Regions from separate parts of the Microbacterium tenebrionis genome, predicted to be linked through region 3. Evidence: predicted binding sites of a transcription regulator. Region 3 holds the regulator's gene; each other region holds the start of a gene.
The links. Region 3 encodes LexA, which represses DNA repair genes until DNA is damaged. Its sites were predicted from a motif close to TCGAACANNTGTTCGA; they were not measured.
Positions count from the first base shown of each region.

Region 1 (7,871 bases), on a different contig from region 3:
TCACGAAGATGTTGCCCGGGTGCGGATCGGCGTGGAAGAAGCTGTGCGTGAACACCTGCTCGAACATGGCTGCGGCGAAGGCATCGGCCACGGCAGCGGGATCGATGCCGGCCGCTCGAAGGCCCTCGATGTCGTTGATCTTGATCGCGGTGACGTCCTCGAGCGTCAGCACCCGGCGGGTCGTGCGCTCCCACACGACGGCGGGGGTTCCGACGCGGGCGTCGTCGGCGAAGTTCTCCCCGAACCGCTCGGCGTTCTGCGCCTCGTGCAGATAGTCGACCTCCTCGAGGCTCGTCTGCGCGAACTCCTCGATGAGCGCGGGAGCGTCGACCCGGTCGGAGACGATGCGTACCCGCCTCAGCCACCCGGCCACCTTGCGCAGCGCAGACAGGTCGACCGCGACGATCTCGTCGATGCCGGGGCGCTGCACCTTGACAACGACGTCGCGCAGGCCGGTGTCGGCGGCATCGAGGTCCGCCAGGCGCGCCCGGTGCACCTGCCCCAGGGACGCCGCCGCAAGCGCCCGCTCGTCGACCCAGGCGAAGGCGCGCTCGAACGGGACGCCGAGCTCTGCTTCGGCGAGCGCCCTGATGTCGGCGAAAGGCACGGCGGGAACCTCGTCCTGCAGGCCCGCGAGCTCGTCGGTAACCTCGGGCGGAAGCACGTCGAGGCGGGAGGAGAGGAACTGTCCGACCTTGATCATGAGCCCGCCGAGGTCGACGGCGAGCGCGTGGAACCGTCGGGCGATGCGTCGCATCCGCTCGGGTCGGGTGCGCTCGGCGACCCGGTCGAGTCCGATGCGCGGCAGGAAAAGCTCGAACCACCACAGCTGCACGAGCTGGGCGGAGGCGAAGCGCATGATGCGCCGGTAGCGGGCGCGGTGCGGGTGGGGACGCGCCTCGGGCTCCCGGCCCTCGACCGCCCCCGGTCGTGACGTGGTCACTCCTGAGCGAGGATCGCGTACAGCTTGCGGCGGGCGTCGTCGAGCACCTCGATGGCGCTGTCGATCTGCGCGGAGCTGCCGCTGCGGGCGAACTGCGTGGCGGCGCCGGCGAGGTCGACGCCCGCCTTGACGAGCGCGCGGTGCTTCTCACCGCCGAAGCGGATGCCGTCACCGGCACCCTCTGGGCCACGGGAACCGCCGGGGCCGGAACCGGCGGCGGACTTCCACGCCGCCGGCGCCTCGGCTTCGTCGGCGACGGCGCGGCCGGCCTCGGTGAGCGCGTAGGTCTTGCGGCCGTTCTGCTCTTCAGCTTCGACGAGGCCCTCGTCGGCGAGCAGCTGCAGCGTCGGGTAGACGGAGCCGGCGCTGGGCTTCCACGAGCCGCCCGAGCGCTCTTCGATCTCGCGGATGATCTGGTATCCGTGCATCGGCTCGTCGGAGAGAAGCGAGAGGACGGCGGCGCGCACGTCGCCGCGCGGCATGCGCGGGGAGTTCGCCGGACGCTGGTCGAAGGCCCGGCGCAGCTGATCCACCGCATCGAAGAGGACGGATGCTCCGGCGCCGCCGAACCCGCCCAATCCGCCGGGTCCCCCTGAGCCGAAGCCGGATCCGCCCGAGCCGAAACCGCCGAAGGGCGAGCCGGATCCGAAGCCGCCGCTGTGGTCTGAGCTGTTCATGATGTCCTCCTGGTTCGCGATGTGCGCCAGCCGGAATCCGCGCTGGAGTGCGTTAACGATATATCGCAATGTGTCGTTCGGGAAGGGTGAACGTCGCGACCCGGTTCGGGGCCAGCTCACCGGCTCCGCAAGAACTCCGAGACCTCGTCCGCGGTCGGCGCCGTCGTCGGCCCACGACGGGTCACCTTGAGCGCCGCCGCCGCATTCGCCCGGCGACTCGCCTCCACCCACCCGGTTCCGCTCGCGATCCCGGCCAGCAGCGCCCCGGTGTGCGTGTCTCCGGCGCCGTTCGTATCGACCGGCTTCTGGGGGAATCCGGGCACGTACGTCGACTCGCCACGCGCGTGCACGGCGCATCCCTCGGCACCGTCCCGCACGATCGAGACGGCTCCCTCACGCAGTAGCGGCGTCACCGCAGCGGCTTGCGCGACGATCTCGCGATCCGGCGACGGGGGCACCGCGATCGACGCCGCCGCCAGCAGGTCGGTGGTCTCCTCGGCGTTGCCCGTCCAGACGTCCGTGCGCGCGAGCATCGCGTCGCGCACCTCGGCGGGCAGCGTTGCGAACGCCGCGCCGGGGTCGAGCACGACGACGGCTTCCGGCGGCAGCGTCGGCAGCCACTCCAGTAGCGGGTCGCGGGTCTGCTCGACGGCGAGCGAGTAGCCGGTCACGCACACGAGGTCGCCCGCAGCGACGGATGCCGTCGACAGCGACGCCGACGTGATCTCACGCTCAGCGCCGAGGGTCGTCACGAAGGTCCGCTCCGCGGTCGGCTCGACGAGCACGACGCACACTCCGGTGTCGCCGTCCGGCACCGGAGGCGCGGATGCCGCGATCCCCTCGGCCGCCAGCGTCGACCGGATGAGGTCGCCGTGCGGGCCCGTGCCCACGGCGCCAGCGTGCACGCACGACGCCCCGAGCCGCGCGGCCGCGAGCAGCACGGTCACCGCTCCCCCGGCGTACTGCGCGTCGGAGGAGGCCATCACGTTCTGTCCGCGGGCGGGGAGCTCCGGCACCTCGATCACGAGGTCGACGAGCGCCTGGCCGGCGTGGATCACGCGTGGCTGATTCATGCGGTCAGCCTATCCAGCGCGATCGTTCGCCCTGTGCGGCGCGAGCGCGTCCTCGATGACCCGGGATGCGGCATCCGTCGTCCGCGCCTGCACGCGTGTTCCGCCCAGCATGGCCGTGGTCTGCGGGGCCAGCCCGACGTGGCCCAGGACGGGGACGCCTCTGGCGAACAGCGTCGGCACACGCTCGACGGTCGAGCCAACGCACGCGATCTGGCGGACGGTCACGCGGCGCGCGGCGGCACCGTGATGTCGAACCGCGCTCGGATGTCGAACCGTGCTCGACCGCCGAGTCGCGGCTTCTGCTCTGGGTCGACATAGGGCGGTGGGATGAACCACACCTTCGATGACGGCCCCGTGCCATCGACGCGGACTTCCCACCCGTTGTCGTGGATACGGTGGTGGCACGTCTCGCACAGCAGCACGCCGTTCGCGAGGTCGGTCGGCCCCGCGTCGCGTCGCCACCATCGGATGTGATGCGCCCTCGTCATCTCGGGCGGCAGAGCGCACATGGCGCACCCGCCGTCGCGCTCGACCAGCGCGAGACGCTGTGCCCGGGTGAACAGGCGCTTCTCGCGGCCCCACTCGAGAATCTCGCCGTCTCCTCCGAGCACGCACGGGATGACGCCCCCGTCGGCGGCCATGCGCCGGGCCGCGGCGATACTGATCGGCTGGTCGAGGCCGTCGATCGTGGCCGCGCCGAGGCCGGACTCGAGATCCTTCACGTTCATCCGCACGACCACTGTCGCTCCGGCAAGCGGCAGGCCCTTCGCGTCGCACCCGAGCACGTGCGCGCAGAAAGCGACGAGCGCGTCGGCCTGGATCATGGGAACCGTGCGCCGATCGGCATCGGGGGCGTCGGGGTCGACGGCATCCTTCCGCGCGACGAATGCGGCGCTGACCGAGCCGCGCAGCGCCGCGACGACCGGCGCAGCCGCCTCGGCGTCGAGCTTCGCATTGAGGTGCACGAACCCGTCGCGTTCGAACATCGTGAGCGAACGCTGCGAGCGCCGCTCTTCGTCGCGTGGTTCGACGCCGTCCGGGTCGAGCCACGCCTCGGCGCGCACGACGAGCCTGCGCACTTCGTCGAGCCCGAGCCCGACTGCCGACTCGACGAGCACGCGCTCACCTTCGGCCGTACGCTCGGCGCCGGCTGCGATCCGGCACCGGTCGAGCATCGCGATGATGACCCCAGCCGCCCCGGCGCTGAGCTCACCCGCATCCAACGCCCGGCGCACGTGCGGATACTTCGCCGGCAGCCGCGCCCCCAACAGATCACTGCGCGATGCCGTGCTCTCGCCCACCTTGATCAGCCGCGCCGCGTCGCCGGTCGAGACGCCCATCGTCGTGGAGATCATCTTCGCGGGCGTGCGGAACCCCTGTTGCTTCGGCAGCGATTCCGCCCCGAGCTCCGGGCGCGATTCGCGCGCCAGCCCTGCGGCGACATCGACCTCGACGGCGTCCAGCCGGCGATGTACTGCCGCGAGCGCCGAGGCGACGAAGATCAGTTGATCCTTCGTAAATTCATTTGATTCCTCAGCATCACCCCATGCCGCGTCGAGGCTTCTGATGGCCTCGTGCAGAGCGGTGAGTTTGGACATGCCCCCAGCGTAGCGAGCAGCTCGGACATTCTCGTATCTTTGTTCGAATCTGTGGAATGATCGGGCTGGGATCGGGTGACCTATTGCTACTCGGACGTGGATCTCCTCATCGCGCTCGGAGCTCGATGGGGCGGCGGAGCATGGGATCAGTTCGGTTCGTGGTGCACGCCCTCTGGCTGGGGATGCTGTTGTCAACCACCTTCGTGATCAACCGTGCCCGTGGCATGCTGGCGACTCGCCCACGATCAAGGAGGCAGTCATGACCGATCCCACCCCGTTCCCCACCGATCCGCTCGAGCCCGAGGGCGTCGATCCCGACCTGAGCAGTGACGACGATGAGCGCCAGCAGTCGCCCGGAGCGGATGAGGAGCGTCCGGATGACCAGGCGCCCTCGTTCGACGAGCAGCAGAGCGATCGGATCGCCGCTGAGGAGCAGGGCCGCAACGAGGACTATCCGCCGGTGCCGTGACGTCGCGTCGCATACCTCTGACGGGTGTCAGGCCTCGAGAAGGGTGCGCACCTCGGTGATCGACCGCCCGTAGGCGAGGCGGGCGGCGTCGGCCTGGTGGTCGGAGCGGACCTGAACGACGGTGGCGCCGTGCGACACCCAGCGTCCGGCGGAGCGAGTGAGCTCGAGGCCCGGGAGCTGGACGGCTTCAGGCAATGCGGCCTGGCCGGTGCCGACGCGTACGACTGAACCGATCATCGTGACGAGCCAGGATTCGCCGAGGTCGTGCGGTCGGATGGACGCGATGGGGCCGCCGGGTCCACGGAAGACCTGGAACATGGTGTCAGCGCGACGCACCGCCCAGGTCTCTCCCTCGTGGATGACGTCGCAGGCGATGTCGGCGTGCAGGGTGATCTCGGCGCCGTAATGACGGAGCGCCTCGATGCATTCAGGGCTCAGCAGTCGCTCATCGATCTCACGCTCGCGCCGTCGGAGCTCGGCGCGGTGCTTCTCGCGGGCGATGGGAGCGTACTCGACTTCGAGTTCGCGGCGGTTCGCTCGCGCACCTTCGGCCAGGCGGCGGTGCAGCCAGGCGGGGTCGATCTGCACGAAGTAGCGGAAGTGGATGTCGACCGGCCCGCGAGTGAACTTGCGGTCTTCGACGAGAAGCTGGACGCCGTGGTCGACGGACCAGACAGCGGCGACCTCGCTGTCGACGACGGCGACCCACGACCAGCCCGGCGATCGGATCGCGGGCGACGACCGCTCGAGCGCTGCGCTGAGCAACGTGCCCCGCGGCACGGTCATCGACCGAGCGTGGGAGACTACGTCATCCCCCATCGCCACGCTGTCGCGGTCGACGCGGAGCTCGATGGGGCGGCGGAACATGGGATCAGCGTAGTTCGCGGCCGCGGCTTTCGACCTCTGTCCAGCCGGACTACGACCAATGTCCGACCCCTCCCGCTAGTCTGACCCCAGCCGGTCCGCACGAACCACGGAGCCCCACCCGGAGCTCCGGAATCGCGCCTTGAGAAGGGCGGCATTCGTCGTGCGTGCGGTCGGCGCCCCTCGGCATCCGTCGTGGGGCAGGCCGGTGCTCCACGCACACTCCCAAGGGGAAAATCACATGTCCGTACCCAACCCGCCCGCAGCTCCTGCTCCGCAGCAGATGCCTCCGCCCATGCCGCCGGTCGACCAGCCGGCGACGCCCGCGAAGCGCAACGTCCTGGCACTCGTCGCGCTCATCACCGCCGCCGTCGGATTCATCTTCGCGTGCATCCCGGGCGCACTCATCGTCGGCTGGATCCTGCTGCCGATCGCCTTCGTGCTCAGCATCGTCTCGCTGTTCCTCAAGGGGAGCGGCAAGTGGATGGGCATCGTCGGCCTCGTCGCGTCGGTCGTGGGGACGATCGTCGGGTTCGTCGTGTTCTTCGCGGTGGTGGCCGGCGTTGCCCAGGAGGCATTCGAGGACGAGTTCGGCAACGGCGACACGGTCGTGAGCGAGCCGACGGACGAGTCCGGCGAGGATGCCGCACCCGCCGCCGAGGAAGGATCGGATGCCGCAGCAGAGGGCACGCGTGAGAACCCGTACGCGCTCGGTTCGACGATCAGCTCGTCCGACTGGACCGTCGTGATCAACAGCCACACGGCGGATGGGGCGGCCGCGGTCGCCGAGGGCAACCAGTTCAACGAGGCGGCGCCGGCCGGTTCGCACTACGAGATCGTGAACTACACGGTCACGTACACCGGCACAGACTCCGGGCTTGCGCCCGAGGTCGGCGTGGATGTCGTCACCAGCGCCGGCAACGTGATCAACAGCTACGACGCCATGGTCGTCCTCGCGGATAACTTCATGGCCGACGAGCTGTACAACGGAGCATCGGCAACGGGCTCACAGGCCTTCCTCGTGCCCGACGGCGAGACGGCACTGATCCGCGTGCGCCCGGGGATGTTCGCCGACGAGGTGTTCGTTCAGCCGTAAGGGAGCTGGATGAACAGCAGGGACCCGGCCGTGGGGAGCCGGGTCCCTGCTCTCTTCTGTTAATGGGAGCTTCAGGACGCTTTGGTGATCTCCCCAAACGATCAGCGCAGTTCGACGGGATCGTGGGGCTTCGATCGAAATGCACACGGTCGTGGATAGGCTGCTGAGAAGAGAGCCGGCCACACGGGAGCACAGGTGAAGAAGCAGATCAATGTCGTCGGGGCGGTCGTCGTGCGTGACGGAACGATCCTGTCAGCGCAGCGAAGCGCATCCATGTCGCTGCCGGGAATGTGGGAGTTCCCGGGCGGCAAGATCGAAGCTGGCGAGACCCCTGAGCAGGCGCTCCGTCGCGAGATGCAAGAAGAGTTGCTGTGCACGATCGATGTCGGTGCGCACGTCGAGACGACGAGCTTCGAGTATGACTTCGGTGTCGTGACCCTGACGACCTTCTACGCAACCCTTGTAGAAGGCGAGCCGCGCCTCACAGAGCATGCCGAGATTCGTTGGATCGCTGCAGCGGATCTCGACTCGGTTACATGGGCACCCGCCGATGTCCCGGCGGTGCACCGAATCATGAGCGACCTCGCGGCGTAGGTCGCAGGATGACTCGTTCAGGCGATCAGCTCCAACTCGACAACACCTTTGGGTTTTTTGACCGCACCGTCCAGTCGGACCAGCTGTTCCATCCCGTGCTCATCGCCAACGATGGCGCGAACACAATGCTTCGCGCCATTCGCCATGAACTGCGTCGATCCCGCTCCTTCGTATTTTCTACTGCGTTCGTCACGACGAGCGCAGTCGCCATGCTCAAGCAGGCGCTACTGGACTTCCCCGGCAAGGGGACGATCATCACCTCGACCTATCTCGGGTTCAATACGCCGGCCGCCTTCCGTGAGCTTCTCAACCTCCCCGGCATCGAGGTTTTCGTCCATTCGGGTGCCAGGGGCGGATTCCACGCGAAGGGATACCTCTTCGAACAGGCCGGTAGCACAACCGCCATCGTCGGCAGTTCCAACCTGACCGAAACTGCCCTGCTCACGAACCACGAGTGGAACTTGCGGTTCTCTGCTTTGCCAGGCGGAGACATTGTCGATCAACTACGTCGCGCGGTCGACGACCAACTGAAGTCTTCAACGCGCTTGACGGGTGCA
Region 1 covers NZ_JAGTTM010000001.1:687,637-695,507, reverse strand. Annotated here, with positions in the region: gene KEC56_RS03480 (ABC1 kinase family protein) at 1-943, opposite strand, end outside; gene KEC56_RS03475 (PadR family transcriptional regulator) at 940-1,620, opposite strand; gene KEC56_RS03470 (PfkB family carbohydrate kinase) at 1,737-2,693, opposite strand; gene KEC56_RS03465 (3-methyl-2-oxobutanoate hydroxymethyltransferase) at 2,703-2,918, opposite strand; gene KEC56_RS03460 (HNH endonuclease signature motif containing protein) at 2,915-4,291, opposite strand; gene KEC56_RS03455 (hypothetical protein) at 4,551-4,760, shown strand; gene KEC56_RS03450 (hypothetical protein) at 4,788-5,627, opposite strand; gene KEC56_RS03445 (hypothetical protein) at 5,866-6,720, shown strand; gene KEC56_RS03440 ((deoxy)nucleoside triphosphate pyrophosphohydrolase) at 6,916-7,314, shown strand; gene KEC56_RS03435 (DEAD/DEAH box helicase) at 7,323-7,871, shown strand, end outside.
Region 1: KEC56_RS03460 (HNH endonuclease signature motif containing protein) is a predicted target of LexA. The motif match lies at 4,323-4,338, and genes of this name have one in related genera.

Region 2 (7,871 bases), on a different contig from region 3:
GACGGCATCCACCTGCTGCAGCCGTGCGAAGAGGGCACCGGCGCCCTGCTCGTCGAGTTCTCGTTCGAGCCGCTGGCGCACTGCGGGGTCGCGGGGCGGGAAGCGGAAGTCGAAGATCACGCTCGAGACGTAGAGACCGGACCCGCCCACGAGGACGGCGTCGCCGCCGCGTGCGTGGATGGCCTCGATCGCCGCGCGCGCGAGCGGTTGATACCAGGCCACGGCGGCGTCCTGGGTGACCTCGCGGACGTCGAACAGGTGGTGCGGGATGCCGCGGCGCTCGTCGACGGAGAGCTTGGCCGTGCCGATGTCCATGCCGCGGTAGAGCTGCATGGCGTCGGCGTTGACGATCTCGGCGGGGTTGCCGCTCTCGCGCAGCGCCTCGGCGAGGCGGAGTGCGAGGTCGCTCTTGCCTGTGCCCGTGGCGCCGACGATCGCCCAGATGCGCGGATCCCGATCACTCATGGCGACGCCCCCGCCTGTCGTCGATGCCCCGGCTGGCGACGCGTCGGTGAGGGGCCTCGGCGACCAGCGGGGGCCCCGGCGGAACAGGAGGAGACGGGATCAGACACCGACGCGGAGCGTGGGCAGGCCCAGTGAGACAGCGCGCGGGCCGCCGGATGCGCCCGAGGGGGCGGGGACGCCGCAGGACTCCGCCTGTGCGCGATCCCAGGCATCGCCACCGCGCGTGCGCCGGATGCGCAGCGGCGCGCCCGTCGGGTCGTCCGCCAGGAGGTGGAACGGCGCACCGTGGGTGATCGTCACGGTCACCACGTCACCGGGGCGCGGCAGGTCGGAGCCGGGGGTCACTTCGAAGTGCACGAGCCGGTTGTCCTGCGCGCGGCCGGTCAGACGGTGCGTCTCGGCATCCTTCTTGCCCTCGCCGACGGAGACGAGAACCTCGACTTCGCGGCCGACCTGCTTCTGGTTCTCCTCGAGCGAGATGCGCTCCTGCAGGGCGATCAGCCGCTCGTAGCGCTCCTGGACGACGGCCTTGGGAACCTGATCCTCCATCGTCGCGGCGGGCGTCCCCTCACGGATCGAGTACTGGAACGTGAAGGCGTTGGCGAACCGCGCCTGCTCTACGACGCGCATGGTGTCCTCGAAGTCCTTGTCGGTCTCGCCGGGGAACCCCACGATGATGTCGGTGGAGATCGCCGCATGCGGAATGCGCTCGCGCACGCGGTCGAGGATGCCGAGGAACTTCTCGCTCCGATAGGAGCGGCGCATCGCCTTGAGGATGCGGTCGCTGCCGGACTGCAACGGCATGTGCAGCTGGGGCATGACATTGGGCGTCTCCGCCATCGCATCGATGACATCGTCGGTGAACGCCGCGGGGTGGGGACTTGTGAAGCGCACCCGCTCGAGTCCGTCGATCTGACCGGTGGCGCGCAGCAGCTTGCCGAAGGCCTGCCGGTCGCCGAACTCCACGCCGTAGGAGTTGACGTTCTGGCCGAGCAGGGTGACCTCGATCGCGCCGTCCTCGACGAGGAGGCGAATCTCGTTCAGGATGTCGCCGGGCCGGCGGTCCTTCTCCTTGCCCCGCAGGCTCGGGACGATGCAGAACGTGCAGGTGTTGTTGCAGCCGACCGAGATCGATACCCAGCCGCTGTGCGCCGAGTCGCGCTTGGTCGGGAGGGTCGACGGAAAGACCTCGAGCGACTCGAGGATCTCGAGCTCGGCATCGCCGTTGTGCTTGGCGCGCTCGAGCAGGCCGGGGAGCGACCCCATGTTGTGGGTGCCGAAGACGACGTCCACCCACGGAGCCTTGTCGAGCACGGCATCCTTGTCCATCTGGGCGAGGCAGCCGCCGACCGCGATCTGCATGCCCTCCTTGCGGCGCTTGACCGAAGCGAGGTGTCCGAGTGTGCCGTACAGCTTGCCTGCGGCGTTGTCGCGCACGGCGCACGTGTTGATGATGACGACGTCGGCCTCGGTGCCCACCTCGGCGCGCAGATACCCGGCGCTCTCCAGGGATCCGGAGAGTCGTTCGGAATCGTGCACGTTCATCTGGCACCCGAAGGTGCGCACCTCGTACGTGCGCTGACGGCCGTCGGCATCGACGGACGCAGAGGACGCCGAGATGATCGTCGGTTCGCTGCGGGGAATAGTCATGGTGCTCCCTATTCTACGAGGGCGCGCCCGCGGACGGACTCGGGGGTCAGTCCGAGTCGACGAACCTCACGCCCGTCCTCGGCGCCCCGAGGGATGCCTCGCCCAACGCCGTGCGGGCGGCATTGGCGGCGACCGATCCGCCGTAGCCTCGGCGTGCGAGTTGACCAATCAGTCGGCGCAGCGCCGTGTCGAAGTCGAGCCTCGACAACGACCGGGCCTTGGTCCTGGCGAACTCGAGAGCCCGTTCGGCATCGTCATCGGGAAGGTCGCCGAGGGCGGTGTCGATGACGTCGCGCGGGATCCCGCGCTGGGCGAGCGCGCGCGACAGCGCCACACGACCCTGCCCCTTGCGCTCGACCCCGGAGATCACCAGATGCTCGGCGAGCAGGGAGTCGTCGAGGTAGCCGCGTTCGCAGAAGCGGTCGATCACGTCGTCGATACGGCCCTGGTCGAGGTCGTGGCCCCGGAGCACCTGACGCGCCTCTGAGACCGAGAGCGACCTCGCGCGCAGTTTGCGCACAAGAGCCTCCTCGGCCCGTTGGGCGAAGTCATCGGCATCGGGTTCGCCGTGTTCGACCGTCCGATCCGGACGAGGACCCGGCGCCGCATCCCTGTCGATCGTGACCGCCGGGCTGTCGACCTCCCCGGGCTGCAGATCGGACGCTCGTGCGACTCGTCCGCCGAAGAGCGGAATGACGGGGGCGAGGCGGTCCTCGCCCCCGTCATCGTGCGTGTGCGGCATCAGGCCGGGCGGCGCTGAGCCAGCTCGTCTGCACCGGCCGGTGCAGCTGCCGTGTCGGCCGCCGGTCCTCCGATTCCGAGCTTCTGCTTGATCTGCGTCTCGATTGTCAGTGCGATGTCGGGGTTCGCGATCAGGAAGTTGCGGGCGTTCTCCTTGCCCTGGCCGAGCTGGTCGCCGTCGTAGGTGTACCAGGAGCCCGACTTCTTCACAATGCCGTGCTCGACGCCGAAGTCGATCAGGCTGCCTTCGCGGGAGATGCCGACGCCGTAGAGGATGTCGAACTCGGCCTGCTTGAACGGCGGCGCCATCTTGTTCTTGACGACCTTGACACGCGTGCGGTTTCCGACCGCCTCGGTGCCGTCCTTGAGCGTCTCGATCCGACGGATGTCCATGCGGACCGACGCGTAGAACTTCAGCGCCTTGCCGCCGGCGGTGGTCTCGGGAGATCCGAAGAACACGCCGATCTTCTCGCGCAACTGGTTGATGAAGATCATGGTCGTGTTGGTCTGGTTCAGACCACCGGTCAGCTTGCGCAGCGCCTGCGACATGAGGCGGGCCTGCAGGCCGACGTGCGAGTCGCCCATCTCGCCCTCGATCTCGGCGCGCGGCACGAGAGCTGCGACGGAGTCGACGACGATGAGGTCGATCGCCCCGGAGCGCACGAGCATGTCGGCGATCTCGAGAGCCTGCTCACCGGTGTCGGGCTGCGACACCAGCAGAGCGTCGATGTCGACGCCGAGCTTCTTGGCGTACTCGGGGTCGAGCGCGTGCTCGGCGTCGATGAACGCCGCGATGCCGCCGGCGCGCTGCGCGTTGGCGATGGCGTGCAGCGTCAGGGTCGTCTTACCCGACGACTCCGGGCCGTAGATCTCGACGATGCGTCCACGCGGGAGGCCGCCCACACCGAGGGCGACGTCGAGGGCGATGGAGCCCGTCGGGACGACGGCGACAGGTGCGCGCTCGTCGCTGCCCAGTCGCATGACCGAGCCCTTTCCGAACTGACGGTCGATCTGGGCGAGAGCCGATTCCAGGGACTTCTCGCGGTCTGCGGTTGATGGCATGACGTGCTCCTCATATGTTCGCGTGGTGCCGCCTGTAGGCTGTCGCGGCCACCCCGGCTGGGGTGGACTCTCCGACAAGGCGTATGGCTCCTGGGCCTGTGATCACCGTAGGAGGGGCATCCGACATTGCGTCGGATTCGCCACGAACGGTGGACGACAGTGCTTCGTAACCACTTGTGCAGAACGATACGCGCGCTTCGAACACATCTTCGACGACACGCCGGGCTCGTCGGAGTGAACCGTCGACGCGGAGACTCAGTGCCGGCGCGGTTCCAGTCGGCCGACACCGTAGCGGCGCTCAGGCGGAACATCCATCTCGGCGCACAGCGCGGCCCAGATCTCCCGCGGAGGCACGCCGCTCTCCAATGCCTCTGCGGCCGTGCGGTTTCCGACCGCTCCGAGCACGAGATCCCTCATGAGCGCGACGGAGCGTCCACCGAACTCATCTTCGACCGCGCGGTGGAACTCGCTGCGTCGCATCCGTCGTCCTGATTCGCCTCGGGGTCAGTGCAGGGACAGCTCGGGCTCGACCGACGCCACCAGGTCGTCGGGAACCACATCGGGGAACACCTGGATGCCCTCGAGCACGGAGATCCGGTCTCCGACCTCGCGCATGATCCGCGAGATGGGAACGTCGAGCGCCTCGGCGACCGATGCGAGGATCTCGCTGGACGCCTCCTTCTGGCCGCGTTCGACCTCACTCAGGTATCCGAGCGCCACCGACGCCTTGCTCGCGACCTGCCGGAGCGTGCGCCCCTTCTGCAGGCGGAAGTCCCTCAGCACATCGCCGATCTCCTGTCGGACAAGAATCATCGGAACCTCCTCTCCATTCCCCGGATCGGAGTCGCCTCCGAACGGATCGCCAGTCTAACCCGACTTTCTGCTGAAAACGCTACCGTTTCACGCTGTGGTTTCGTTGAGAACGACACATCTTCCACAACGCGGGCCCCGCGGGTGCTATTCCCCGAGTGCTGTCAGCACCGCGGCGACCGCCGCCTGCACGGACGCGGCGCGCACGGCGGCGCGGCCTCCGTCGAATCGGAAGCCGTACGCATGCGCACCGTCCGGTGTCGCGACGCCGATGTGCACCGTGCCGACCGGCTGGCCGTCCGGCGAGTCGGGCCCTGCGATCCCGGTCGTGGAGACGCCGACGTCGGCGCCGCGGCCGTCGACCTGCACCGCCTCACGGACACCTCTCGCCATCTGGATCGCGACCTCGGGATGCACCGCTCCGTGTTCTGCGAGCAGTGCGGCATCCACCCCGAGCAGTGAAGCCTTGACGGGCGTCGCGTAGGCCACCACTCCCCCGAGAAGCGTCGCCGACGCACCGGGGACCGAGACGATCTCGGCGCTGAGCGCTCCCCCGGTCAGCGATTCGGCGACGCCGATGGTCCAGCCGCGGGCCGTGAGGGCGGCGACGAGCCGTGCCGTGTCGCTCATGTCCGGTCGGCGCGTGAGCCGCGAACCTGCGAGACGACGTAGTCGATACCGCTGGCTACGGTCAGCACGAGCGTCGCGTACATGAGGACCATGCCGACGCCGGTCCACCAGTCCAGGCCGATCCACTGGTGGAGCGGAAGCAGCCACCAGCTCAGCGCCACGCCCTGGAACGCCGTCTTGAGCTTACCCATCCAGGCGGCCGCGACGATGTGATCGTTCGCGACCAGGAAGCGGTGGATCGTGATGCCCCACTCGCGGATCAGGATGACGACGACGACCCACCAGGGCCATTCGCCGAGGATGGCGAGCCCGACGAAACCGGCGCCGGTGAGCAGCTTGTCGGCGATCGGGTCCCAGAGCTTGCCGAAGTCGCTGACGATGTCGTACTTGCGGGCCAGATACCCGTCGACCCAGTCCGTGGAGATCGCGAGCACGAAGAGTCCGCCGGCGACCCAGCGCATCACCATGTCACCGTGACCGTACATGCCGCCGAGCAGCAGCAGCACGAAGAAGACGACGGCCAGCGGGATACGGGCGACCGTGATCGCGTTCGGCAGCTGCCGGGGAATCGTCATCAGTCGCGGCCCGTCAGGCCCCAGGCGTCTTCGTCGCCCTGATCCTCGTCGACGACCGGGAGCCCCTCGAACTGCGATTCGATCGGGTCGCGGCCGTAGTCGACGGACTCGGCGGCGGGAGCCGTGGGCGCGGGCGGTGCATCCTCGCCGCGCAGCTTGGCCATCACGGCGGGCAGCTGTTCGGCGGTGACGAGCACGTCGCGGGCCTTCGAGCCCTCGGAGGGACCGACGATCTCTCGCGACTCGAGCAGATCCATGAGGCGACCCGCCTTCGCGAAGCCCACCCGCAGCTTGCGCTGCAGCATGGAGGTCGATCCGAACTGCGACGACACCACGAGCTCGGCCGCGGCGAGAAGCACCTCGAGGTCGTCGCCGATGTCTTCGTCGACCTCCTTCTTCTTGGCCGGGTCCATGGCCTCCTGCACATCGGCGCGGTACTCCGGCCGAGCCTGTGCGGTGACGTGCTTGACGACGGCATCGATCTCGGTCTCCTCGACCCACGCGCCCTGCAGACGGAACGGCTTCGACGACCCCATGGGCGAGAACAGAGCATCACCCTGACCGATGAGCTTGTCGGCACCGGGAGCATCCAGGATCACGCGGCTATCGGTGACGCTCGTCACCGCGAACGCGAGCCGGGACGGAACATTCGCCTTGATGAGACCGGTCACGACATCCACGCTCGGGCGCTGCGTCGCCAGCACGAGGTGGATGCCGGAGGCACGGGCGAGCTGGGTGATGCGGACGATCGAGTCCTCGACGTCGCGCGGGGCGACCATCATGAGGTCGGCGAGCTCGTCGACGACGACGAGCAGGTACGGGTACGGCTTGAGCACCCGCTCGCTGCCGGCCGGCACCTCGACCTCGCCGGCGCGGACGGCCTTGTTGAAGTCGTCGATGTGGCGGAAGCCGAACGACGCGAGGTCGTCGTACCGCATGTCCATCTCCTTCACCACCCACTGAAGCGCCTCAGCGGCCTTCTTCGGGTTGGTGATGATGGGCGTGATCAGATGCGGGACGCCTGCGTAGCTGGTGAGCTCCACGCGCTTGGGGTCGATGAGCACCATGCGCACATCGGCCGGCCGTGCCCGCATCAACAGGCTCGTGATCATCGAGTTCACGAAGCTCGACTTACCGGATCCGGTGGATCCGGCCACGAGCAGGTGGGGCATCTTGGCGAGGTTCGCGACGACGATGTTGCCGCCGACGTCCTTGCCGACGCCGATCGTCATCGGGTGCGTGCTCTTCTGCGCGGCGGGCGAGCGCAGCACGTCGCCGAGGGCGACCATCTCCTTGTCGGCGTTCGGGATCTCGATGCCGATCGCGCTCTTGCCAGGGATCGGCGAGAGGATGCGGACGTCGTTGGATGCCACGGCGTAGGCGAAGTTGTTCGACAGCTGCGTGATCTTCTCGACCTTGACGCCGTGCCCGACCTCGACCTCGTACTGCGTCACCGTCGGTCCGCGGGAGAAACCGGTCACCTTGGCGTCGACCTTGAACTGCTCCAGCACGCTGGTGAGCTGCTGGATCACCTTGTCTGTGGCGTCCGAGCGCACCACCGGCGGCGGGCCCTCACGGAGCACGCCGGGCGAGGGCAGCACATAGGGCGCGCTCGGCGCCTGCAGGCCCCGCTCCCCCGGCCCGTCGGTGCCGAACCCGGAGAGTCCGGGCAGCTCGGGCTGCTCACCGGTGTCGCCCGAGTCGTCGAGCAGAGCCGTGCCGCTCTGCCCCGGGAGCCCCTGCATGACGCCGGCGACGTCGCTGAGCACCTCGGTGGCGGCATCCGACGGGTCGTCGAGGATGACGGCCTGGTCGTATGCCGTGTTCGCGTGGGCATCGTCTGCGCCCGAGAGCAGTTCGGTGAGATCCTGCGAGCCGATCCCCTCGTCCGGGTCCTCTTCTCGGCCGCTCTTGTTGCGGCGCCACCACGGCAGCGAG
Region 2 covers NZ_JAGTTM010000002.1:234,128-241,998, forward strand. Annotated here, with positions in the region: gene miaA (tRNA (adenosine(37)-N6)-dimethylallyltransferase MiaA) at 1-465, opposite strand, end outside; gene miaB (tRNA (N6-isopentenyl adenosine(37)-C2)-methylthiotransferase MiaB) at 565-2,115, opposite strand; gene KEC56_RS06465 (regulatory protein RecX) at 2,162-2,857, opposite strand; gene recA (recombinase RecA) at 2,857-3,918, opposite strand; gene KEC56_RS06475 (DUF3046 domain-containing protein) at 4,174-4,398, opposite strand; gene KEC56_RS06480 (helix-turn-helix domain-containing protein) at 4,423-4,731, opposite strand; gene KEC56_RS06485 (CinA family protein) at 4,876-5,358, opposite strand; gene pgsA (CDP-diacylglycerol--glycerol-3-phosphate 3-phosphatidyltransferase) at 5,355-5,933, opposite strand; gene KEC56_RS06495 (FtsK/SpoIIIE family DNA translocase) at 5,933-7,871, opposite strand, start outside.
Region 2: recA (recombinase RecA) is a predicted target of LexA. The motif match lies at 4,116-4,131, and genes of this name have one in related genera.

Region 3 (7,871 bases):
ATCGATGCGGTCGGCGTGCGTGAGAGGTGAGCGATCGATGTAGATCTGCTCGCTCTCGGGCAACGGGCCGACGAGCCCGTCGATGTAGTGCCGTTCGAAGTCGTGCGAGTCCTGAGCCAGCATCCGCAGGTCGGTGACCCCGTAGCGGCTGATGCCGGCGGCGAACACGCCGCCGCGGACAAGGGCCGACAGCACCGTCCATCCGCCTGCCGAGCTGCCGCGGATCGCGATGCGCGAGGGATCGGCGCGTCCGGATTCGGCGAGCCCGCGCGCCGCCGCGAGCACGTCGTCGACGTCGACCACACCCCACTGCTCGTCGAGACGCTCGCGGTAGTCGCGGCCGTAGCCGGTCGATCCGCCGTAGTTCACGTCGAGCACGCCGATGCCGCGACTCGTGTAGAACGCGATGGCGGCGGATGCCGCGCCGGCGACGTGCGCTGTCGGGCCGCCGTGCACGAACACGATGTAGGGCGGCAGCTCGCCGTCGGGTGCGGACACCAGCGGGTTAGCGGGTGCGTAGTCGAACGCGTGCACGGGGCCGTGCGCTCCGTCGATCGTGAGCTGCGTTGCGGGCGGCATCCAGTCGGCGTCCGCCGGGCCCCCGCCGCGGACGCGAGTCACCTCGCCGGAGTCGACGTCCACGCACCACAGGCCGGCGTTCACGGCGGATCCTCCACCCGAGAGCAGCACGCGCGAGCCGGCGACGTCGTCGACGCTGACGTGCGCGGTGGCAGGAACATCGAGCGCGCGCGTGGTACCGTCGCGGTCGATCACGACGACCTCGTCGGAGCCGTTCGTCCGGACCGCGACGATCCTCCCGTCCGCCAGCGGCTGGTACCAGCGGTTCCCGAGCACCCACAGTCCGTACCCGGTGTCGGCGCCGGCCGGCGCGATCTGCTCGGGATCGGATGCCTGGATGCCATCGAGGCGCAAACGGTGCAGCCCCCAGCGCCCTGACGGGTCGTCGGCGTAGAGCAACTCCGCGTCGCCGACCCACTCGGGCTGGAGCGCCGCACGCGTGCGGATGCTCGCGAACGAATCGTCGCCGACCGTCGTGACACGGAGCCAGGCCGACTGCCACGGCATCCGTCGCCCCGACCACTCGACCCAGGCGATGCGGGTGGCGTCCGGCGAGAGCGCCGGATGCGCGAAGAACGCCGTCCCCTGGATGTGCACATGCACGGCCGAGCCGTCGTCTGCCGCCGATCCGTCGGTCGGGATCTCGATGATCGCGCGACGGTGCGGCACTGCTGCGAGATCCTCGCGGATCGCCAGCAGGCGGCCGTTCTGCAGTCGCAACCCGCCGTGGTTCGGTCCGCGGCCCGCCGCGCCGGCGGGCGTGAGCGGAGTCGGGTCCCCGCCGCGCGGCATCCGGTGCACCCGTTGATCCTGGCCATCGACGAAGTACAGCGTGCCGTCTGCATCCGCTGTCCAGGCGCCGCCGCCGTACTCGTGCACGCGCGACCGTGCGCTCCACGGGGCAGGCAGCAGCACTTCGCCGCTCGAACTGCGGACCGTGACGCGACCGCCTTCGGCGGGAACCGACTCGCCCCACCAGATCTCATCCCCGACGAATCGCGCGCCGTCGATGCGCGGTGCGGATGCGGCGATGCTCGAGGCGGTGAACGGCGACGGCCAGGTTCCGTACGGCTGAGGCATGACTCGAGCCTATGCGGCACTGCCGACGCCGGCATACGAGAGCCGATAACGCAGAAACCGCCCTCCCGGATGCCGGGGAAGAGCGGTTTCCGCGTTGTCGAAGGATGCCGGGGCGTCAGACCGCGCGGAGCACCGCCACGACCTTGCCGAGGACGACGGCATCGTCGCCGAGGATCGGCTCGAAGGAGCTGTTGCGGGGGAGCAGCCAGGTGTGGCCGTCACGCTGGCGGAAGGTCTTGACCGTCGCTTCGCCGTCGAGCATCGCCGCGACGATCTCGCCGTTCTCCGCAGTGTTCTGGGTGCGGACGACGACCCAGTCGCCGTCGCAGATCGCTGCATCGATCATCGATTCTCCGGAGACCTTGAGCATGAACAGGTCACCCTTGCCGACGAGCTGACGGGGGAGGGGGAAGATCTCCTCGACCTGCTGCTCGGCCGTGATCGGAACGCCCGCCGCGATCTGCCCGACGAGGGGAACCATCGCCGCGTCCCCCACCGGTGTGACCGAATCGGCCGGATTCTCGCCGCTCGTGCCGGGAAGGTCGATGAGCACCTCCATGGCGCGCGTCTTGCCCGGGTCGCGGCGGAGGTAGCCGCTCAGCTCGAGCTGGCCCAGCTGGTGGGTGACGCTGGAGAGCGACTTCAGACCGACCGCGTCCCCGATCTCGCGCATGCTCGGCGGATAGCCGTGAGTGGCGATCGACGTCTGGATCACTTCGAGGATGGCCATCTGCTTGGCGCTGAGGTTCTTGCGCCGACGGGTGCGAGGAGTCTCGGCTTCGATGGCGGAGGTGTCGCTCATGGTGCTCCTTCGTGCGCGATTCCGGGGGTGCTCTTCGAATGTCGGTGGCCCGTGGTGGGGTGTCGATATCGAAACCGTATCCGAGAAACACCGCGATTCGGAAGATCTGTTCGAGCGTGTCGCCCGTTTCCCGCACGAGGTTTCGAAGAAATCTTGACAGATGTTCGAATTCGAAGATAGATTCGGTACGTAGCTTCGCATTCATCGCTCCCGGCCGAGCGGTGAATGCGAACGCTACGCCAGAGGCAGAGGAGAATCCCATGAGCACCATCAGCATCGCAGCCCCGGCAGTCCGCACCGTCCGTCCCTCGACGCGACTGCGACTGACCGTGCGCGGGCGTCGCGTTCTGCTGGGCCTCGCCGCACTCCCGCTCGCAGCAGGCATCGCCTTCGCGGCCCTCGGCGGCGGCGCCGCCGTCGCCTCCGGCGAGTCCGTGCCCACGGCGAGCTTCGAGACGGTCACGGTCATGCCCGGTGACACTCTGTGGTCGATCGCCGAGTCCGTGGCGCCGAACGCCGACCCGCGCTCGGTGATCCACCAGATCGAGAGTCTCAACGCCCTGGGCGCGTCCTCGCTCCAGGTCGGGCAGGAGCTCGCCATCCCGGCCGAGTACGTCGACTGATCCCACCGTTAGCATGGGGAGTGTGACTGCTTCCCTCGGCGATCTGCCTCTCCGCGACGATCTTCGCGGCCTCACACCCTACGGAGCGCCGCAGGCCCCGTTGCCGGTCGCGCTGAACGTGAATGAGAACACCCACCCCGTCCCCGACGAGGTGGCGAGCGACATCCTCGACGACATCGCCGTGGCGCTGCGCGAGGTGAACCGCTATCCCGATCGGGAGTTCACGTCGCTGCGCGAGGCGTTCGCGGACTACCTCGGGCACGGGCTCGAGCCCGGCCAGATCTGGGCCGGCAACGGATCGAACGAGGTCCTGCAGCACATCATGCAGGCTTTCGGAGGCCCTGGCCGAACGGTCTTCGGATTCGCACCCACCTACTCGATGTACCCGTTGATCGCGCAGGGAACCGGCGCGCAGTGGGTCGCGGGGCAGCGCGAAGCCGACTACACGATCACGGCGGAAGAGGCCGCTGCGCAGGTGGAGCAGGCGGACCCCGACATCGTCATGCTGTGCTCGCCGAACAACCCCACCGGCACACCGCTCCGCCTCGACGTCGTCGAAGCGGTCTACGAAGCCGCGCGCGGCATCGTGGTCGTCGACGAGGCCTACCAGGAGTTCGCGCCTCGGGATGCATCGTCGGCGCTCACGCTTCTCGACGGACGCCCACGGCTGGCCGTGTCGCGGACGATGAGCAAGGCGTTCGCCTTCGCCGGTGCGCGGGTCGGGTATCTCGCCGCAGACCCGGCGTTCATCGACGCCCTGCGTCTGGTGAGACTTCCGTATCACCTGAGCGCCCTGACCCAGGCGGCGGCCGTCGCCGCCCTCCGCAACGCGGACACCATGCTCGGTATGGTCGACGAGATCGTGGAGCAGCGCGATCGGATCACCGCGACGCTCGAGGCGCTGGGGTATCAGCCTCACGAATCGTGGTCGAACTTCGTGCTTTTCGGCGGCGTGGCAGATCCCCGCGCGACGTTCGAGGCTCTGTATGCCCGCGGCGTTCTCGTCCGCGACGTGGGCATCCCGCACCACCTGCGCGTGACAGCGGGGACCGAGGCCGAGACGACGGCGTTCCTCGACGCTCTGGCGTCGATAGACTCGGGCGCATGAGCGCCTCCCGCACCGCGTCGCGTACCCGCAGCACGTCCGAGTCGACCGTCGAGCTCGAGCTGAACCTCGATGGCACAGGGCAGAGCCGCATCGACACGTCGGTGCCGTTCTTCGACCACATGCTGACGGCGTTCGCGAAGCACTCGCTCACAGATCTCACCGTCCGCGCCTCCGGCGACACGCACATCGACGCCCACCACACGGTCGAGGACGTGTCCATCGTCCTCGGTCAGGCGATCCTCGAGGCGCTCGGCGAGAAGTCGGGCATCTCGCGCTACGGAGACGCGCTCGTCCCTCTCGATGAGGCGCTCGCACAGGCGGTCGTCGACATCAGCGGCCGTCCGTACCTCGTGCACACCGGCGAGCCCGATGGTTTCGAGCACCACCTCATCGGCGGCCACTTCACGGGTTCGCTCGTGCGGCACGCGTTCGAGGCGATCTCGGTGGGCGCCGGACTCACCGTGCACGTGCGCGTGCTCGGTGGTCGTGACCCGCACCACATCGCCGAGGCCGAGTTCAAGGCCTTCGCCCGCGCCTTCCGGCAGGCCAAGGCGCTCGATCCCCTCGTCGACGGCATCCCCTCCACCAAGGGCGCGCTGTGACGCGCAGCGTCGTCGTCTACGACTACGGCTCCGGCAACGTCCACTCCGCGGTCAAGGCGCTCGCGGCCGCCGGCGCGGATGCCACATTGACGGGCGACCGCACCGCGGCGCTCGAAGCGGACGGGCTGCTCGTCCCCGGCGTCGGCGCATTCGCCGCTGTTCGCGCCGCGCTGCGCGAGCAGGGCGGGGACGAGGTCATCGAGCGGCGTCTGGCAGGCGGACGGCCGGTGCTCGGCGTCTGCGTGGGCATGCAGGTGCTGTTCGCGCACGGCGTCGAACGCGGGCAGGACGTCGAAGGTCTGGGTGAGTGGCCGGGTGCGGTCACGGAGCTCAACGCTCCGGTGCTTCCCCACATGGGCTGGAACACCGTGACCCCCGACGAGGGCAGCGTGCTGTTCCGCGGCATCGAGGAGGAGCGGTTCTACTTCGTGCACTCGTACGCCGCGCAGAAGTGGGAACTCGAAGTCATTCCGCCGTTTCCGCAGCCGGCGCTCACCTGGACCACGTACGGCGAGCCGTTCCTCGCGGCGGTCGAGAACGGACCTCTGTCGGCCACCCAGTTCCACCCCGAGAAGTCGGGGGAGGCGGGCATCCGCCTGCTGCGGAACTGGGTCGAGAGCCTTCCGTGACGTCGACGTTTTGATCACGGGATCGAGGCGGACTACTCTCGGACATCGTGTCGATGATCGGCACTGCACCCACCCGAGGATGACATGAACGACTTCGCGTCCACCCCCAAGCTCACCCTTCTGCCGGCCGTCGACGTCGCCGGCGGCAAGGCGGTCCGCCTGACACAGGGCGAGGCCGGGTCCGAGACCAGCTACGGCGACCCGCTGGCTGCGGCAGGGGAGTGGGTCGACCAGGGCGCGGAGTGGATCCACCTCGTCGACCTCGACGCGGCCTTCGGACGCGGCAGCAACGCCGCGATCCTCCGCAAGGTCATCAAGCAGCACCGCGACGTGAACGTCGAGCTCTCCGGCGGCATCCGCGACGACGCGAGCCTCGAGGCCGCTCTCGAGAGCGGCGCTGCGCGCATCAACCTCGGCACCGCCGCTCTGGAGAACCCGGAGTGGGCGGCGGACGTCATCAGCCGCTACGGCGAGGCGGTCGCGGTCGGTCTCGACGTGCGCGGCACGACGCTCGCCGCGCGCGGCTGGACGAAGGAGGGCGGTGACCTCTGGGAGGTGCTCGCCCGCCTCGAGGACGCCGGATGCAGCCGCTACGTCGTCACCGACGTGACCAAGGACGGCACCCTGCGGGGTCCGAACATCGAGCTCCTGCGCGAGATCACCTCGCGCACGCCGAAGCCCGTCGTCGCCTCCGGCGGCATCTCGAGCCTGGACGACATTGCCGCTCTCCGCGAGCTGGTGCCCCTGGGCGTCGAGGGTGCGATCGTCGGCAAGGCGCTGTACGCGGGAGCGTTCACGCTGGCTGAGGCGCTGGATGTCGCCGGCGACTGACGACGCCTGCGACCACGGGCATGCCGCAGACTCCGCAGGCGTCCCGTGGGAGGGCCGCAGCTTCGAAGCGAACCCGCACGCAGCCGACGACGGCTCGGCCGATCCCGCCCTGCTCGACGCCCTGCTCCGCTTCCGCGCGGGAGCGGGCAGTCAAACCGAGGTCGTCGATGCGCTGCGTTCGGCCCGCGTCCTCATCCCGCTGATCGCGGAGAAGGGCGAGGAGGGCACCGCCCCCAGCGGCCTCGCCGTCGACAAGACGCAGGAGCTGTCGATCGTCACGGTCGCCGCCCCGGACGGACGCAAGGTGCAACCGGTGTTCTCGTCGGTGCAGGCGATGCAGACCTGGGATGCGTCGGCGCGTCCGATCCCGGTCGAGGCTGTGCGCGCGGCGCTGGCCGCATCCGCGGAGGACACCGACCTGATCGTTCTCGACCCCACGTCGGAGACGGAGTTCGTCGTCCGTCGCCCCGCGGTCTGGGCGATCGCGCAAGGGCACGCATGGGAGCCGAGCTTCCTCTCGCCCGAGGTGTTCACGGCGCTGCAGGAGAGCATCGCGCATGAGCTCGCCGTCATCGACGTCGCCGTGGCACCAGGCGACCCGGACGCACGCCTGCGCGGACCCGAGCTCGTCGTGATCCTCGATCTCGTCGACGGGCTCGAGCGCGAGGTGCTCGATGCCGTGCTGGCCCGCCTGGCTCAGCGCTGGGCCGCGGACGACCGCATCGCCGTCCTCGCAGATTCACTCACGGTCAAGCTCCGCCGCGCTCCCTGAACGCTGCTGCCTGAACCGCGCCCGCGAGAATTCCGTTGCGCGGCGAGAATGCGCGTGGCAACAGGATTCTCGCCGGGCAAGGCGATTCTCGAGTGCGCGGATCACTAGGCTCACAGCATGTCGCTGACCGTGAACGTCCACTTCCACCCGGATTGGCCGTTTCTCGACGGGACAGTCTTGGATGCCATGGCCTCCGACGCCCGCTACCGCTCGCAGTTCGAGACCGGAACCTCGAACGGCGGGCTGACCGCATATCCCGGTGGCGACCGATGGGAGTGGGAGAGTCGCCTGTTCGCGGGCCGATACGACTTCGCCCCGGCGACGGACCGCCCGGTGTACGGGGCCCTCGACCTCGGTGATCCCTATGGTGCGGCGCCGCGCTTCGGATCCGCATTCCTCAGGCTCGACGAGCGGGCGGTGCGAAGCGCCACGTTCTGCTATCCCGACTCCGTGTTCGAGCCGGAGGGGGTCGCGACCGTCGACGGCGTGCCGGCACTGGTCGACCGGATGAAGGCGGGCGCGCCCGATCTGCTCGACCGCTACGTGGAGACCCACATCCACGGCGGCATCCGATTCTCCGACGGGGTCGAGGCGATCGTGCTCGATCCCTGCTTCGAGGGCACGCCTGTAGCGGATGCAGCGGCGAGGCTCGGGTGCGTCGTGGAGTTCCACCCCGGGTACCGCGTCGATACGGGTGACCTGGATCCGGAATACCGCGGGCCGGAACCCGTCGCACTGGCTCGATCGCTCGGCACCATACTCCGCCCCGACGTCATCGGAGCCGCAGCACGGTCACGACGCCACGATCCGCAGACGCTGAAGCGTGTATGGCACCTGCTCGCCCG
Region 3 covers NZ_JAGTTM010000007.1:24,229-32,099, reverse strand. Annotated here, with positions in the region: gene KEC56_RS13230 (S9 family peptidase) at 1-1,659, opposite strand, end outside; gene lexA (transcriptional repressor LexA) at 1,775-2,461, opposite strand; gene KEC56_RS13220 (LysM peptidoglycan-binding domain-containing protein) at 2,722-3,084, shown strand; gene KEC56_RS13215 (histidinol-phosphate transaminase) at 3,107-4,192, shown strand; gene hisB (imidazoleglycerol-phosphate dehydratase HisB) at 4,189-4,794, shown strand; gene hisH (imidazole glycerol phosphate synthase subunit HisH) at 4,791-5,423, shown strand; gene priA (bifunctional 1-(5-phosphoribosyl)-5-((5-phosphoribosylamino)methylideneamino)imidazole-4-carboxamide isomerase/phosphoribosylanthranilate isomerase PriA) at 5,508-6,254, shown strand; gene KEC56_RS13195 (SseB family protein) at 6,238-7,026, shown strand; gene KEC56_RS13190 (DUF3626 domain-containing protein) at 7,144-7,871, shown strand, end outside.